DNA from 2 places in the Streptococcus sp. 9.1 genome. Region 2 is predicted to be linked to the other one. Evidence: predicted binding sites of a transcription regulator. Region 2 holds the regulator's gene; the other holds the start of a gene.
What was found. Region 2 encodes NrdR, which represses ribonucleotide reductase genes. Its sites were predicted from a motif close to ACACNATATATNGTGT; they were not measured.
Positions count from the first base shown of each region.

Region 1: the regulator NrdR is predicted to act here: its motif matches at 4,094-4,109, upstream of nrdH (glutaredoxin-like protein NrdH).

Region 1 is NZ_JACLQS010000001.1:152,801-160,269, forward strand. Features, by position in the region: gene icd (NADP-dependent isocitrate dehydrogenase) at 1-82, opposite strand, end outside; gene H7T93_RS00660 (citrate synthase) at 96-1,220, opposite strand; gene acnA (aconitate hydratase AcnA) at 1,222-3,885, opposite strand; gene nrdH (glutaredoxin-like protein NrdH) at 4,218-4,442, shown strand; gene nrdE (class 1b ribonucleoside-diphosphate reductase subunit alpha) at 4,533-6,692, shown strand; gene nrdF (class 1b ribonucleoside-diphosphate reductase subunit beta) at 6,850-7,469, shown strand, end outside.
Region 2 is NZ_JACLQS010000002.1:159,389-166,857, reverse strand. Features, by position in the region: gene der (ribosome biogenesis GTPase Der) at 46-1,356, opposite strand; gene dnaI (primosomal protein DnaI) at 1,461-2,363, opposite strand; gene H7T93_RS02990 (DnaD domain protein) at 2,367-3,542, opposite strand; gene nrdR (transcriptional regulator NrdR) at 3,539-4,018, opposite strand; gene H7T93_RS02980 (HAMP domain-containing histidine kinase) at 4,152-5,669, opposite strand; gene H7T93_RS02975 (response regulator transcription factor) at 5,666-6,355, opposite strand; gene H7T93_RS02970 (DUF177 domain-containing protein) at 6,511-7,047, opposite strand; gene rsmG (16S rRNA (guanine(527)-N(7))-methyltransferase RsmG) at 7,346-7,469, shown strand, end outside.

The sequences.
Region 1 (7,469 bases), on a different contig from region 2:
CACCATCTCCTTCAATAAAAGGGATAATTGGACGATCAGAAACTTGAAGCTGTCCATTTTTCATTACGATTTTTTCTGCCATATAGCTTTCCTCCCTAGCGTTTTTCTAAAGGAATATACGTCATATTTTCTTGTCCGATGTACTGCGAGCGTGGACGAATCAATTTATTATTTTTTTGCTGCTCTTGAATATGAGCAATCCAGCCGGCAACACGACTCATAGCAAAGATAAGGGTGAAGATATCGCTGTCAATTCCTAGAGTATGGTATACGGTGGCTGAATAGAAGTCCACATTGGGAATCAATCCCTTCTTATCTTTCATGAATTCTTCAATTTCTTGAGACATATTAAAGAATTCTTCATTCTCAGTACCCTCTGTCAACTTTTTAGCCATATCTCTTAAGAAAATTTCACGAGGATCCTGTTTCTTGTATACACGGTGTCCAAATCCCATGATTTTTTCTTTAGAATCAAGTTTTTCCTGCAAGTAAGCATTAACATCACCAGATTCACGGATTTCTTTAAGCATATCAAAGACGCGTTCATTAGCTCCACCATGCAGGGGACCTTTTAGAGCTCCAATAGCTGTTGTGACACAAGAATAGATATCTGTCAGAGTCGAGGCACAAACACGCGCTGCAAAAGTTGAAGCATTCAACTCATGGTCAGCATGTAGAATTAATGCCTTATTCATAGCTTCAATTTCAATTTCAGAAGGTTCAACACCATTCAGCATGTAGAGAAAATTAGCTGCAAAACCTAAATCTTCTCTTGGTTTGAGAGGCATTTTACCAGTACGTAAGCGTGCAAAAGTCGTAATAATTGTAGGCAATTTAGCCATCAATTCAATACTTTGCTGATAAATTGCCTCCATGGATCTTTCCTCGGCGTCAACATTGTAAACTCCAAGAAGGGAGACTGTTGAACGTAACACACTCATTGGGTGCAAATGTGGACGAGACTGGATAAGAATGCATTGTTCTACAGCATCAGAAATATCATAGTTCTTACGCAACTCAGCTTCAAAATACTTAAGTTCCATTTGCGTAGGAAGATGACCATTCCACAAGAGATAAATCACTTCCTCAAAAGACGCTTTATTTTCCATAAACTCAGAAATATCATATCCCGAATACGATAAATGATCATCGATAATAGATGAAATCCTAGTATTACAGGCAATCATATCCTTAAGTCCATTAATTTCAACTGTTGTCATATTAGGCCCCCTTCAATTTTTTTCTTACAACCATTGGCAAGATACCACCATTTTTATAGTAGCGAATGTCAGCATCTGCATCGAAGCGTACCAAGGCTTTAAAGGTTTTGGTTTGTTCAGGTGTTGAAGCTGTAACAGTGATAACATCATGGACACCTGGATTTTCTGAAAGGTCAAAGCTAAAGGTCTCCTGTCCTGTCAATCCAAGACTTTCAGCATTTTCTCCTTCCATAAATTGGACTGGTAAAATCCCCATCATAACGAGATTTGAACGGTGGATACGCTCAAAACTCTCAGCAAGCACTACTTTTACACCAAGAAGATTAGCACCTTTAGCCGCCCAGTCACGACTTGAGCCCATACCATAATCCTTACCGGCAATTACAAGCGTATCTTGATTAGCTTCTTTATATTTCATAGCAGCATCATATATAGGTAGAATGTCACCATCATATTTAGTATATCCACCAATTTTTCCATCTGCTAGCTCATTCTTGATACGAATATTAGCAAAGGTTCCTCGCATCATGACTTCATGATTACCACGACGGCTACCATAAGAATTAAATTCTTGATAATCAACACCATTCTCAGTCAAATAACGAGCTGCTGGACTATTTCTGGCAATATTACCTGCCGGAGAAATATGGTCTGTTGTAACCGTATCTCCAAATTTAGCCAAAACCTTCAAATCTTTCAATGGTTTAATGCTCAAATCATCTCCTAAAGCATCAAAGTAAGGCGGGTTTTGAATATAGGTAGAGTTTTGATTCCATTTATAATTTTGACTTTGTTCAGTAGGAATGGCATTCCACTTCTCACTATCAGAAAAGACACTGGCATATTCATCTTGGAAGAGTTGACGGGTGACGTATTTATCAACATAAGTCTCAATTTCATCACGAGATGGCATAACATCCTCTAAATAAACAGCTTGACCATTGTCGTCAAAACCTAAAGGTTCAGTTGTCAAATCAATATTCGTGTTACCAGCTAAGGCATAAGCAACAACCAATGGTGGGCTAGCCAAGAAATTCGCTTTAACAAGTGGATTAATACGCCCTTCAAAATTACGATTTCCTGACAAAACAGCACTCGCTAATAAATCAGTGTCTACAATAGCCTTAGCCACCTCAGGACGTAAGTCTCCTGAGTTCCCAATACAGGTTGTGCAACCGTAACCTACCAAGTTAAAGCCAAGCTTATCTAGATAGGTTTGCAAGCCTGAAGCTTTGAGATAACCAGTAACAACCTTAGAACCGGGTGCCAAAGATGTCTTCACTGTTGGAGAGACTTTTAATCCTTTCTCAACCGCTTTTTTAGCTAAAAGACCGGCTGCCATAAGAACGTAAGGATTTGAAGTATTGGTACATGATGTGATAGCTGCAATGGCCACATGACCTGTTTGAATTGTTTCTGAATGATCCTCAAAGTCAACGTTTGCAGTTTTTACTAACTCTTCCTTATCCAAACCGAAACCACGGACACCTGCTTCTCGTACCACTGCATCCTGGAATTCTTGCTTAGCATCTGATAAGAGAATCAAATCTTGTGGACGTTTAGGACCTGAGATAGAAGGTTTAATAGATGACAAATCGATTTCAACAATCTTAGTATACTTGGCTTCTTTACTTGGATCATAGAAAAGATGATTGGCTTTTGTATAGGCTTCAGTGACTTGGATATGATCCTCATCACGGTTAGTTAAACGCATGTAGTTAAGAGTCTCGTCATCAATAGGAAAATAACCACAGGTCGCACCATATTCTGGTGCCATATTAGCGACTGTGGCACGGTCAGCTAGAGACAAACTCTTCAAGCCAGGTCCAAAGTACTCAACAAATTTACCAACCACATTTTCAGAACGAAGCACCTGAGTAATCTTGAGAGCCAAATCTGTTGCCGTTGCAATTTTAGGCAACTCTCCTGTCAAATGTACACCAATAACCTCTGGAATTGGAAAATAAGATGCTTCACCGAGCATCGCTGCTTCAGCTTCAATTCCGCCAACGCCCCAACCAAGGACGCCAATACCATTAATCATAGTCGTGTGACTATCTGTACCAAACATAGAGTCAGGATATAGGAGCCCATCATTTTCAATAATGACATCACTCAAAAATTCAATATTAACCTGGTGAATAATACCTGTAGCTGGTGGAACCGCACGATAATTTTCAAAAGACTTTTCAGCCCACTTAAGAAATTCATAGCGCTCGTTATTACGTTTAAACTCTAGATTGATATTATCTTCAAGAGCAGTATCACATCCGTATGAATCCACTTGGACAGAGTGGTCGATGACCAAATCTACTGGAATCTCGGGATTAATAAATTCGGCTTTACCACCATTAGCCACTATAGCATCACGCATTGAAGCTAAATCAACAACAACAGGAACTCCTGTAAAATCTTGTAAGATAACACGACTTGGTTTAAAAGGCACTTCAGAAATTGTTGGAAAATTCGGAAATTTCATTAGATCAGAAATGTGAGATTCCTTAACATCCTCGCCATCTTTTTTTCGGAGGAGACTTTCAAGTATTATTCGAATGGTATAAGGTAGCTCTCCGACCTTAACATCATGAGATTTTGCTGCTTTTTCGAGATCATAGAAAGAGAATGTCTTACCATTTACAGTTAGATTTGAACAGTATTCTTGCATACTTGAACCTCCATTAGTTAAAAATTTTCTTTATTCTACACTGTTTTTTTTGAAAAAACAAATAGAATTGGCATTTTGATGTTATATTATATAACATCAGAGGTGAGATATTTCTTTTTTAGTCAATTCCATAAACAAATCCTATTTAATTTAGGAAACTTAAAAAAGCCTTTAAAACACAAGATATAGGGTTGTGTTTCAATACTAAACACAAAATATTGTATTTTGTCGGTTCAACCTCTTGATTTTTCCCAATATTTTGGGTATTCTATATAAAGTTAAAAAGTGGCTCTCTTGGCCACTTAAAATCTTTTTATAAAGGAGTATTTGCAATGGCAAAGATTACATTGTTTTCTAAAAACAACTGCATGCAGTGCAAAATGACTAAAAAATTCCTGGAAAAGGAAGGTGCTGATTTCGAAGAAATCAACATTGATGAACAGCCAGAAAAAATCGATTACGTAAAAAGTCTTGGTTTCACTGCTGCTCCAGTTATTGAAGCAGGCGATATCGTTTTTTCAGGTTTTCAACCGACTAAACTTAAAGAAATCCTTTAATTATCAAGTTTTTAAATAGAAAGGAACTTGTTTGCTTAGTTTAATGTTTTAACCTTAATATACTATTAAACTGAGCCTGGTATCTGTATTATGTCTTTAAAAAATCTTGGCGATGTCTCATACTTCCGCCTCAACAACGAAATTAACCGTCCTGTTAACGGTCAAATTCCTTTGCATAAGGACAAAGAAGCACTTCGTGCCTTCTTCCTTGAAAACGTTAAGCCAAATTCAATGGCATTCAACAGCATCACAGATAAAATTAATTATTTGATTGAGAACGATTATATCGAGTCTGAATTCATCGGTAAATACGAACCTGCTTTCATCGAAAAATTGTCTGCAGAAATTCATTCTCAAAAATTCCGCTTCCAATCTTTCATGGCAGCCTACAAGTTCTACCAACAATATGCCCTCAAAACAAACGATGGCGAGTCTTACCTCGAAAGTATTGAAGATCGTGTTCTATTCAACGCCCTTTACTTTGCTGATGGTGATGAAAACCTAGCTAGTGACCTAGCTAACGAAATGATTCACCAACGTTACCAACCTGCTACTCCTTCATTTCTAAATGCTGGACGTAGCCGTCGTGGTGAGCTCGTGTCATGTTTCCTTATTCAAGTAACGGATGACATGAATTCTATCGGACGTTCTATCAACTCTGCCCTCCAGTTATCACGTATTGGTGGTGGGGTAGGTATTAGCTTGTCTAACCTTCGTGAAGCTGGTGCTCCTATCAAAGGATATGCTGGGGCAGCCTCTGGTGTCGTGCCTGTTATGAAGCTTTTCGAAGATAGCTTCTCTTACTCAAACCAACTTGGCCAACGTCAAGGTGCTGGTGTTGTTTATTTGGATGTTTTCCACCCAGATATTCTTGCCTTCCTTTCTACTAAGAAAGAGAATGCTGATGAGAAGGTGCGTGTTAAGACACTATCACTTGGTGTTACAGTTCCAGATAAATTCTACGAGTTGGCACGTAATAATGAAGATATGTACCTCTTCAGTCCTTACTCAGTCGAAAAAGAGTACGGTAAACCATATAACTACATTGATATTACAGCTATGTACGATGAGTTGGTTGCCAATCCAAATATCACAAAAACCAAGATTAATGCCCGTGAGCTAGAAACTGAAATTTCTAAACTCCAACAAGAATCAGGTTATCCATATATCGTCAATGTTGATACAGCCAATCGACACAATCCAATCGATGGTAAGATTATCATGTCCAACCTCTGTTCTGAAATTCTTCAAGTTCAAACACCAAGTGAGCTTAACGATGCACAAGAGTTTGTTAAACTCGGTACAGATATTTCATGTAACCTTGGATCAACTAATATCCTTAACATGATGACCTCACCTGACTTTGGTCGTTCGATTAGAGCAATGACACGTGCGCTTACCTTTGTTACAGATAGCTCAAGTATTGATGCTGTACCATCTATCAAAAATGGTAACCAACAAGCTCATACCTTTGGTTTGGGAGCTATGGGGCTTCACTCTTACCTCGCTAAACACCATATCGAGTATGGTAGCCCTGAATCTGTTGAATTCACTAATATCTACTTCATGCTTATGAACTACTGGACTTTAGTTGAATCTAACAACATTGCCCGTGAACGTCAAGAAACCTTTGTCGGTTTTGAAAAATCAAAATATGCTGATGGTTCTTACTTTGACAAATACGTTACAGGCCAATACGTTCCTAAATCTGACCGTATCAAAGAACTTTTCGATGGCCACTTCATCCCACAAGCCAAAGATTGGGAAGAGCTCCGTGAACTCGTTAAGAAAGATGGACTCTACCATCAAAACCGTTTGGCTGTTGCGCCAAATGGCTCAATCTCTTACATTAACGACTGTTCGGCTTCTATCCATCCAATCACACAACGTATTGAAGAACGTCAAGAAAAGAAAATCGGAAAAATCTACTATCCAGCCAACGGTCTTTCAACAGACACAATTCCTTTCTACACTTCAGCCTACGACATGGACATGCGTAAAGTTATCGACGTTTATGCCGCTGCAACTGAACACGTTGATCAAGGTTTGTCATTAACCCTATTCTTGCGTAGTGAGTTACCAAAAGAAATTTACGAATGGAAAACAGAAAATAAACAAACGACTCGTGACCTTTCTATCCTTCGTAACTACGCCTTTAACAAGGGAATTAAATCAATCTACTACATCCGTACTTATACAGATGACGGTGAAGAGGTTGGTTCTAACCAATGTGAAAGCTGTGTCATCTAAGATGGTGATTTAACGATAACAACCTCACTACTCTTATTTACAAAATGCATTAAAAGGTCGGTTCGCCGACTTTTTTAATAGATCAACTCAAAAAACTATATCATGATTTTGAATTATGATAAAATAGTAACGACATCAATAAAGAAAGAGGTTTCTAATGGAAACTTACTACAAAGCCATTAACTGGAATGAAATCGAAGATGCGATTGATAAATCTACTTGGGAAAAATTGACCGAACAATTTTGGCTAGATACACGTATCCCACTTTCAAATGACCTTGATGACTGGCGTAAACTTTCAGCTGAAGAAAAGGATTTGGTTGGAAAAGTTTTCGGTGGTTTAACCTTGCTAGATACCATGCAATCTCAAACTGGTGTTGAAGCCATTCGTGCAGACGTCCGTACACCTCATGAAGAAGCTGTATTGAACAACATTCAGTTCATGGAATCTGTTCACGCCAAATCTTACTCTTCAATCTTCTCAACTTTGAATACTAAATCTGAAATTGAAGAAATTTTCGAGTGGACTAACAGTAACGAATACCTCCAAACCAAGGCGAAAATCATTAACGATATCTATGAAAATGGAACGCCTCTTCAGAAAAAGGTTGCTTCAACATATCTTGAAACTTTCCTTTTCTATTCAGGGTTCTTCACTCCACTCTATTATCTTGGTAATAACAAGCTAGCTAACGTCGCTGAAATTATCAAGCTCATTATCCGTGACGAATCTGTTCACGGAACCTATATTGGCTATAAATTCCAACTTGGATTCAA
Region 2 (7,469 bases):
TAAAAGACCAACCCATAACGATTCTATTCCGGTTGGTCTCTTTTTTTATTTACGTTTACGAGCAATCAAATGGATTGGTGTTCCCTCAAAACCAAAGGCTTGACGAATTTGATTTTCCAAGAAACGCATGTATGAGAAGTGCATAAGCTCTTCTTCATTGACAAAGATAACAAATGTTGGTGGTTTAACCGAAACTTGTGTGCCATAGAAAATCTTAAGGCGTTTTCCTTTGTCAGTTGGTGTTGGGTTGATGGCAATGGCATCCATGATAACATCATTCAAAACAGCTGATGAAATACGACGGTTCTGACTCTCACTGATGCGTTTAATCATCTCTGGCAACTTGTTAAGACGTTGTTTCGTCTCAGCCGATACAAAGATAATTGGTGCATAGCTCAAAAATTGGAACTGATCACGGATATCTGCTTCCCAGTTAGCAACGGTATGATTGTCTTTCTTAATCGTATCCCATTTGTTAACTACGATGATAATCCCTTTACCAGCTTCATGGGCAAAACCAGCAATACGCTTATCATACTCACGGATACCTTCTTCGGCATTGATAACCATAAGGACGATATCAGAACGGTCAATGGCACGCATTGAACGCATGACAGAGTATTTTTCTGTGTTTTCATAAACCTTACCAGATTTACGCATACCAGCGGTGTCAATCATGGTATACTCTTGACCTTCACTGTCCACAAAGTTTGTATCAATGGCATCTCGAGTAGTACCAGCAATCGGGCTGGCAATCACTCGGTCCTCACCCAAAATGGCGTTAATCAAGCTTGATTTTCCGACGTTTGGACGTCCAATCAAACTAAAACGAATGATATCTGGATTTTCTTCTTCAACTTCTGTTGGGAGGTTTTCAACGATAGCATCGAGAACATCCCCTGTACCGATACCGTGAACAGATGAAACTGGATAAGGATCACCAAGTCCAAGAGAATAAAAATCATAGATATCTGCACGCATCTCAGGGTTATCCACTTTATTTACCGCCAAGATAACAGGCTTGTTGGTCTTATAGAGAATACGAGCAACGTACTCGTCCGCATCTGTCACGCCTTCCTTACCTGAAACGACAAAGACAATAACGTCAGCTTCAGTCATGGCAATGTCAGCTTGGTGCTTAATTTGTTCCATAAATGGTGCATCAACATCATCAATACCACCTGTATCAATTAAGCTAAACTGGCGATTAAGCCATTCAGCAGAGGTATAAATACGGTCACGTGTTACCCCTTCAACGTCTTCGACGATAGAGATACGTTCACCCGCAATTCGGTTAAATAGGGTCGATTTCCCAACGTTTGGGCGACCCACGATAGCAACTGTAGGTAATGTCATATGTTTAAGTCCCTGATTAAATAGGGATTCCTTTCTTCATTTAGCAGTCTCACTTCCACCAAGGAAAGCAAACTCTCTTATTCTTTATCATTATTAGGATCACCCTAACGGCGATTAACACCCTTCAAGTGAACCTCTTTGGCAAGAAAACGGATACGCTCCATCACACGTTTGGCCTGCCAAGTCTCGTCTCCTTGACGTCCATTGGATAGCTTAGCTTCTAAATCCGCAAAACTATAGTTAGACGTAAAGAAGGTAGGCAGCTCCTCAATCATGCGATGCTGGAGGATAACTTGCAAAACATCATCCCTAATCCAAGAAGAGAATTGTTCTGCACCAATATCATCTAGAACCAAAACTTCCGCCTGTTTGACAGCATCAATTTGCTCCTTGACAGAACCATCCTTGATTCCATTTTTAACATCAATAGTAAATGATGGGTAATGAATAATGGTCGTCGCAACCTTCTTGGTCTCTGAAAGTTCATGAGCCATAGCAGCCAACATGAAGGATTTTCCAACCCCCATGTCTCCGTAGATATAAAGGCCTTTCTGGTCTGGACTAGGGTAATTCGCCACAAAATCCACGAGACTCTCAAAGGTATCAACACGAGCCACATCATCTAGAGCAATGTCCGCAAAGGTAATCTTACGATAAGACTGAGGCAGACTCACCAAATTAATCCGTTTAGCAATAGCCTGCTGTTCTTGTTGCTCTTTGAGCTGACGCGTCTCCTTATAGGTGACATCAGCGTAGCCTTCATTCATGGTCAGAATCGGTTCATACCCTTTGGCAATATACGAGGCATCACCTTCCTTTACCTTACGGCATTCCACCAGGAATTGATTAAACTTAGGAAGACTACGCTTGATTTCATCCTGGCTTAGGCTATGCTCTTGAATAAAGCTAGCCACTCTTGGATCCGCTAAAATTTGCTTCGTTAAATCTGTTGCATTGCCAGACCCATGATGCCCTGTTCGGTTTAGGGTTTGTCCAACTCTTTCCATAGGCTACTCCTTTCCTTTTTCTAGTTTTGCCAAAGCTCGACGTCTAATTTCATCCAACTTGGCCTGATCAGCCTGACTGGTTTGATTATCATAATCTGGATTACTCCAGCTCGGCACATTTGTTTTCTTCTTAGAATCAGCTTTTGCTTGCTGTGATTTCTTATCGTAACCACTACGCAAAGCTAAAAGCCCCTGTTCAGCAGTGACGATATTCTTAAAGGCAAAATCGTTGGCAAGTTTAGAGATATACTCTCGATTTACATTCGTTGAACGTGTCCGTCCCAAACTGTAGGCAACCATGAGGTTAATTACCTCATCCATAAAGCCTCTTTGTGCCAAATCCGTGAGAATCTGCTTCTCAGAATTAGTCACAGTCCCGCTTGGGCCTTTAGCACTTTGCAAGTAATCTATAGGCTTTTCGGACCTAACCGCTTTAAGAATCTTTTTCTCCGTCTCCGTCAAAGCAGAATCACCACCCAATGTTTGAGCTTGAGCCTGTTCTAATTGCACCTGCATACGCTTGACAATAATCTGGTGGTTCACGGCTGTCTTTTTCGCTAAGAGATAGGTATCATACCAATTCATGCCATGAGTTTCAGACAATTTATAGATTTCTGGCACATCTGTCTTTTCATCTGTAAATACAAGTCCGTCAGCCTGCATACGATTCCTGAAACTGCTTAAATCAAACGAATTTTTAGGCTTGATTTCAGACACAGACTTTTGAGCCAAACGCTCATCGGTAAAGACATCCGAAAAACGTTTAGATAAATCTTGCAAGCCTTGTAGACCTGCCGGTTTCAAAGCATCTACTGCTGGTTCACTAATCTTTTGCTCGAGAAGTGAACTATAAACGGCATGTTTTAGAAACTGCTCAATTGATAAGGGAGACTTAAGCTCTATAACATAAAACCCTTGAGGTGACTGGTAAAAGGCCAAGAGATCTACTGCTGTCAGAACCGCCAGTGCTTCCTGAAGGGGCTGCATTCCAAAGTTAAGATGGTTCAGAATAGCCGCAAACTTATGGCGGTGATTACCATTGTCATAAAAAGCCACGAAATACTGGTAGAGAGCGTATCCTTCACTCCCAATAATGGGATAATAGCAACGCATCAAACTTGCCTGATCGGGAACGATAACCTGATTGCCAACATAGACAAATTCTTCAATAGGTCTCATTTTTTAGACTCTTTTTTCGCACGTACAGTTTTGGTGATCTCTTGAAGCAACTCTTCAATCTCATCAACATCTTTGAAAGAACGGTAGACACTGGCAAAACGTACATAAGTAATTTCATCAAGGTCAGCAAGTTCTTTCATCACTAAATTCCCAATGACATCACTATCAACCTCTCCATCATGGTTACGGCGAATGTTTTGCTCAATTCGGGTGATGGCATTTTCGATATCCTCACTAGAAACCGGACGCTTCTGAGCACTCATCAAGATACCATTGAAAATCTTATCGCGAGAGAATTGTTCACGAGTACCGTCTTTTTTGACAACCAAAAGTGGAACTTCTTCCACACGCTCAAATGTTGTAAAACGAGCATGACAAGAATCACACTCACGACGCCGACGAATGGTATTCCCATCCTCTGCCTGACGACTATCGATAACACTAGATTTATTATGTTGACATTTTGGACAACGCATGCACTTCACCACCAATCTTTGAAATTCGGTACTCTATTTTACCATAAAAACACATAAAAAGCACGCCCTAAACGAGGCGTGCTCATGACCAAGAATCACTCTAAGTCTCTTATAAATTGAATTAAAGCTCAAGTTAAGGTGTCGTCGTTTCTCCATCTGCAAATGGAATGTAAAGGTCGAAACGTGTTCCAACACCAAGTTCAGAACTAACATCGACACGGCAGCGATAAGCTTCCACAATTTGGTAAAGAATTGACAAACCAATACCAACACCAGATTGCGTTGTCGTACGGTTACGTGCCTTATCTGAACGATAGAAGCGCTCAAAGATATGCTCAATATCTTCTTTAGAGATCCCTTCACCATTATCTTGTACTTGTACCAACATTTCATCTTCCAGAGCCTTAATTGTAACCTGGATTTCCTTGTTAACAGGAGAATACTTGACCGCATTATCAATCAAAATCGTAATCGCCTGTTCAAAGTGTTGGCTGTAAATCTGTGCAGGGCGCTCTGAGCTCTCGAAATCATTGAGATAGAATTGGTAGTCTTCGTGCAAGACACGGAAGTTACCAATAACCGTACGGATTGAAGAATTCAAATCACAAGTATCGTTTCTGTGATTTTCAAATGATCCTTTGACACGGATAGAATCCAACATATCATTAATCATAATCGTCATACGGTTGGCCTCGTGACTGGCAGCCTCAAGACTTTCCTCAAGAATCTCAGGGTCATTTTTACCCCAACGTTGCAAGAGGTCCATATGCCCCTTGATAACCGCAATCGGTGTACGCAATTCATGACTGACGTCACTCAAGAAGCGCATCTGCATCTGATTATTTTCTTGGATTTTATCCATCATACGGTTAAAGTTAACCGCCAAATCACCAATTTCATCGTGACTTTCAATCTTAGAACGAAGTTCCAAATCACTTGGCGAATCGGTGATTACTCCCATCGTTTCGTGCAACTGTCTCATCGGACGCAGAATAGATGTCAAGACAACTACAGTCGCTGCGATAACTAGGACCGTCATCCCCACTTCTAGGAAAATCAATAAGAAAATCAAACGCTCTTTAAGAGCATAATAGAATTCCAAATCATGGAAGATTTGGGCATAACCAACGATGGTCTTTTTATCTTTACCGTAGATTGGAACTTGTAGCAAGAAACCACGCTTCCCTTTATAGGAAACTGACTTCAGTTTGTTTACCTCGGACATACCTGGAGGCGAATCTGTGTTCTCCTCAGAAGTAAAGATAAACGTTCCCTTTTTGTCATAAACAAAAACAGATTGGTTAGAATATAATTTATTAGAAATCGCAACCTGACCATCCAAAGAGTGCTTTTCGGAAAGCACGCCATTAATGATCGATGCATAGATATTTTTAGGTGAATAAAGGGCCGCTAAAAGCGGTTCTGGACTCAACTCTTCGTCGGAGTCCCAGTCCTTTTCGATATAAGTAACAACTTTTGAGATTGTAGTGTTTACATTTTGACGTTCACGTTGCAAAAGTAGCGTATTTGCTGAGAAAACAACAACCAGAGTGAACATCGACAATACAAGAAAGAAGACCACAGCAGTTGTCATGGTCAACTTTTTTCTAATGGTTACTTTACCAAATAATTTATCTTGTAATTTACTCATTTTTCACGGATAACGTAACCCATTCCTCGTACTGTTTGAATATATGATTCCTTACCTGGAACGTCGATTTTTCCACGCAAGTAACGAATATAAACATCTACCACGTTTGTTTCGATGGCGTCATCATATTTCCAAACTTGAAGCAAGAGTTCCTCACGGGTCATCACTTGGTTCATATTGCTCAAAAGTGTGTTCAACAAATCAAACTCACGTTTTGTCAATGGAATTGCTTCATCACCACGAACAACTGTACGGTTTTGAACATCCAATTTCAAATCACGATAAGTTGATGCTTTTGCTGGTGCATTCTTAGCAGCTTCGATATCTTGGCGACGGAAGGTTGCACGGATACGTGCCAATAGTTCTTCAATCGCAAATGGTTTTACAATATAGTCATCAGCACCGCGGTCCAAACCAGCAACAATGTCCATGATTGAATCGCGAGCTGTCATCATCATAATATAAGTATCTTTTTCTTGTTGGAGACGACGTGTTACTTCAAAACCGTCCATCTCAGGCAACATAAGGTCCAAGAGAATAAGATCGAAATCTTTCTCGAGTGCCATTTCAAGTCCTTCGCGTCCGTTGTCTGCTGTCACAACGTCGTATCCTTCGTGTTGAAGTTCAAGAGAGACAAAACGAGCAAGGTTTTTCTCATCTTCAACAATCAAAATGCGTTTGCTCATAATAAGTATTTACCACTTTCTTAAAATTTTTTGACTTCCATTTCCCTTAAAAAGTCTGTAGATCTACCCAATGAATAAATCCGAAAATTAACTTCTAATGATATAATAATATAGATTTTTAAAATTGTCAAACATTTTTAGTTTGTTTTTTTGAATTAATTTTCATCAAAAAGACCGTTCAATTGGGCAAAGGGATTACTTGCCTCTTTTTTCTCCTGTTGAAGTGCGGCAAAGTCCTCTTCTGACAAGACTTCCCAGTCATTCCCAGAGAGCGAAATTTGTCCTGATTCTTCCTCAGGTGTTAGTACTCTCAAAGGAATATTAAGAAGAATATTATCTAGAATACTCTCATCAAGATTAATGGTATCCCCATCCAAGATAAGAACTAGATTTTCTTCGACTAATTCCTTTTGAAGAGCAGCATCTGCCTCTTGTATAAAGGTTTCTGAAACCGGATAGTTAAAGCTAAGTGTCACAGGTTCAAGTGAACGGCTAGATGGCAAGGTAATATCATAGCTAAGTTGATAGTCCAAAAGGTACAAGCCATTATCATAGGCTACCTGACCACTTGCTTGAATCTTTTCAAGATTTAAAACTTGATCATAGCGTTCTTTAATAGACTCCAACAAAGAAGGTGCTTCGCTAAAGGCGAGCCCCTCTGGAGACTTTCTAACTTCTGAAAGATAAATCATTCTTAATCCTCAAATTAAATTTCCCCATAGGGATCTATTTTCAATCCACAAGACCATAATCCCCTACATTCACGTTTCATTAGAGAGCATGATTATGATTTTAGACTTAATTAGTATTATATCAAATTTTTAAGAAAAAATAACACCTTTAATATTACATATTTCTTAAACTTAGAACTTTTTTCAAAGCTAATGAGAAACTTACTCGGACCCAGTTTTCATCTGTCCTATAGAGTTAGATGAAAGCTCTTAATTATGGTAAAATAAGAGCATTGAAACTAGATAAAAGGAATATATAATGACACCTGAAGATTTTTACAAGGCTTTGAAAGAACTGGGGTTCAATCTCAGCCAAAAACAAAAAGACCAATTCCAACGCTACTTTGAGCTTTTGGTAGAATGGAACGAAAAGATCAACCTTA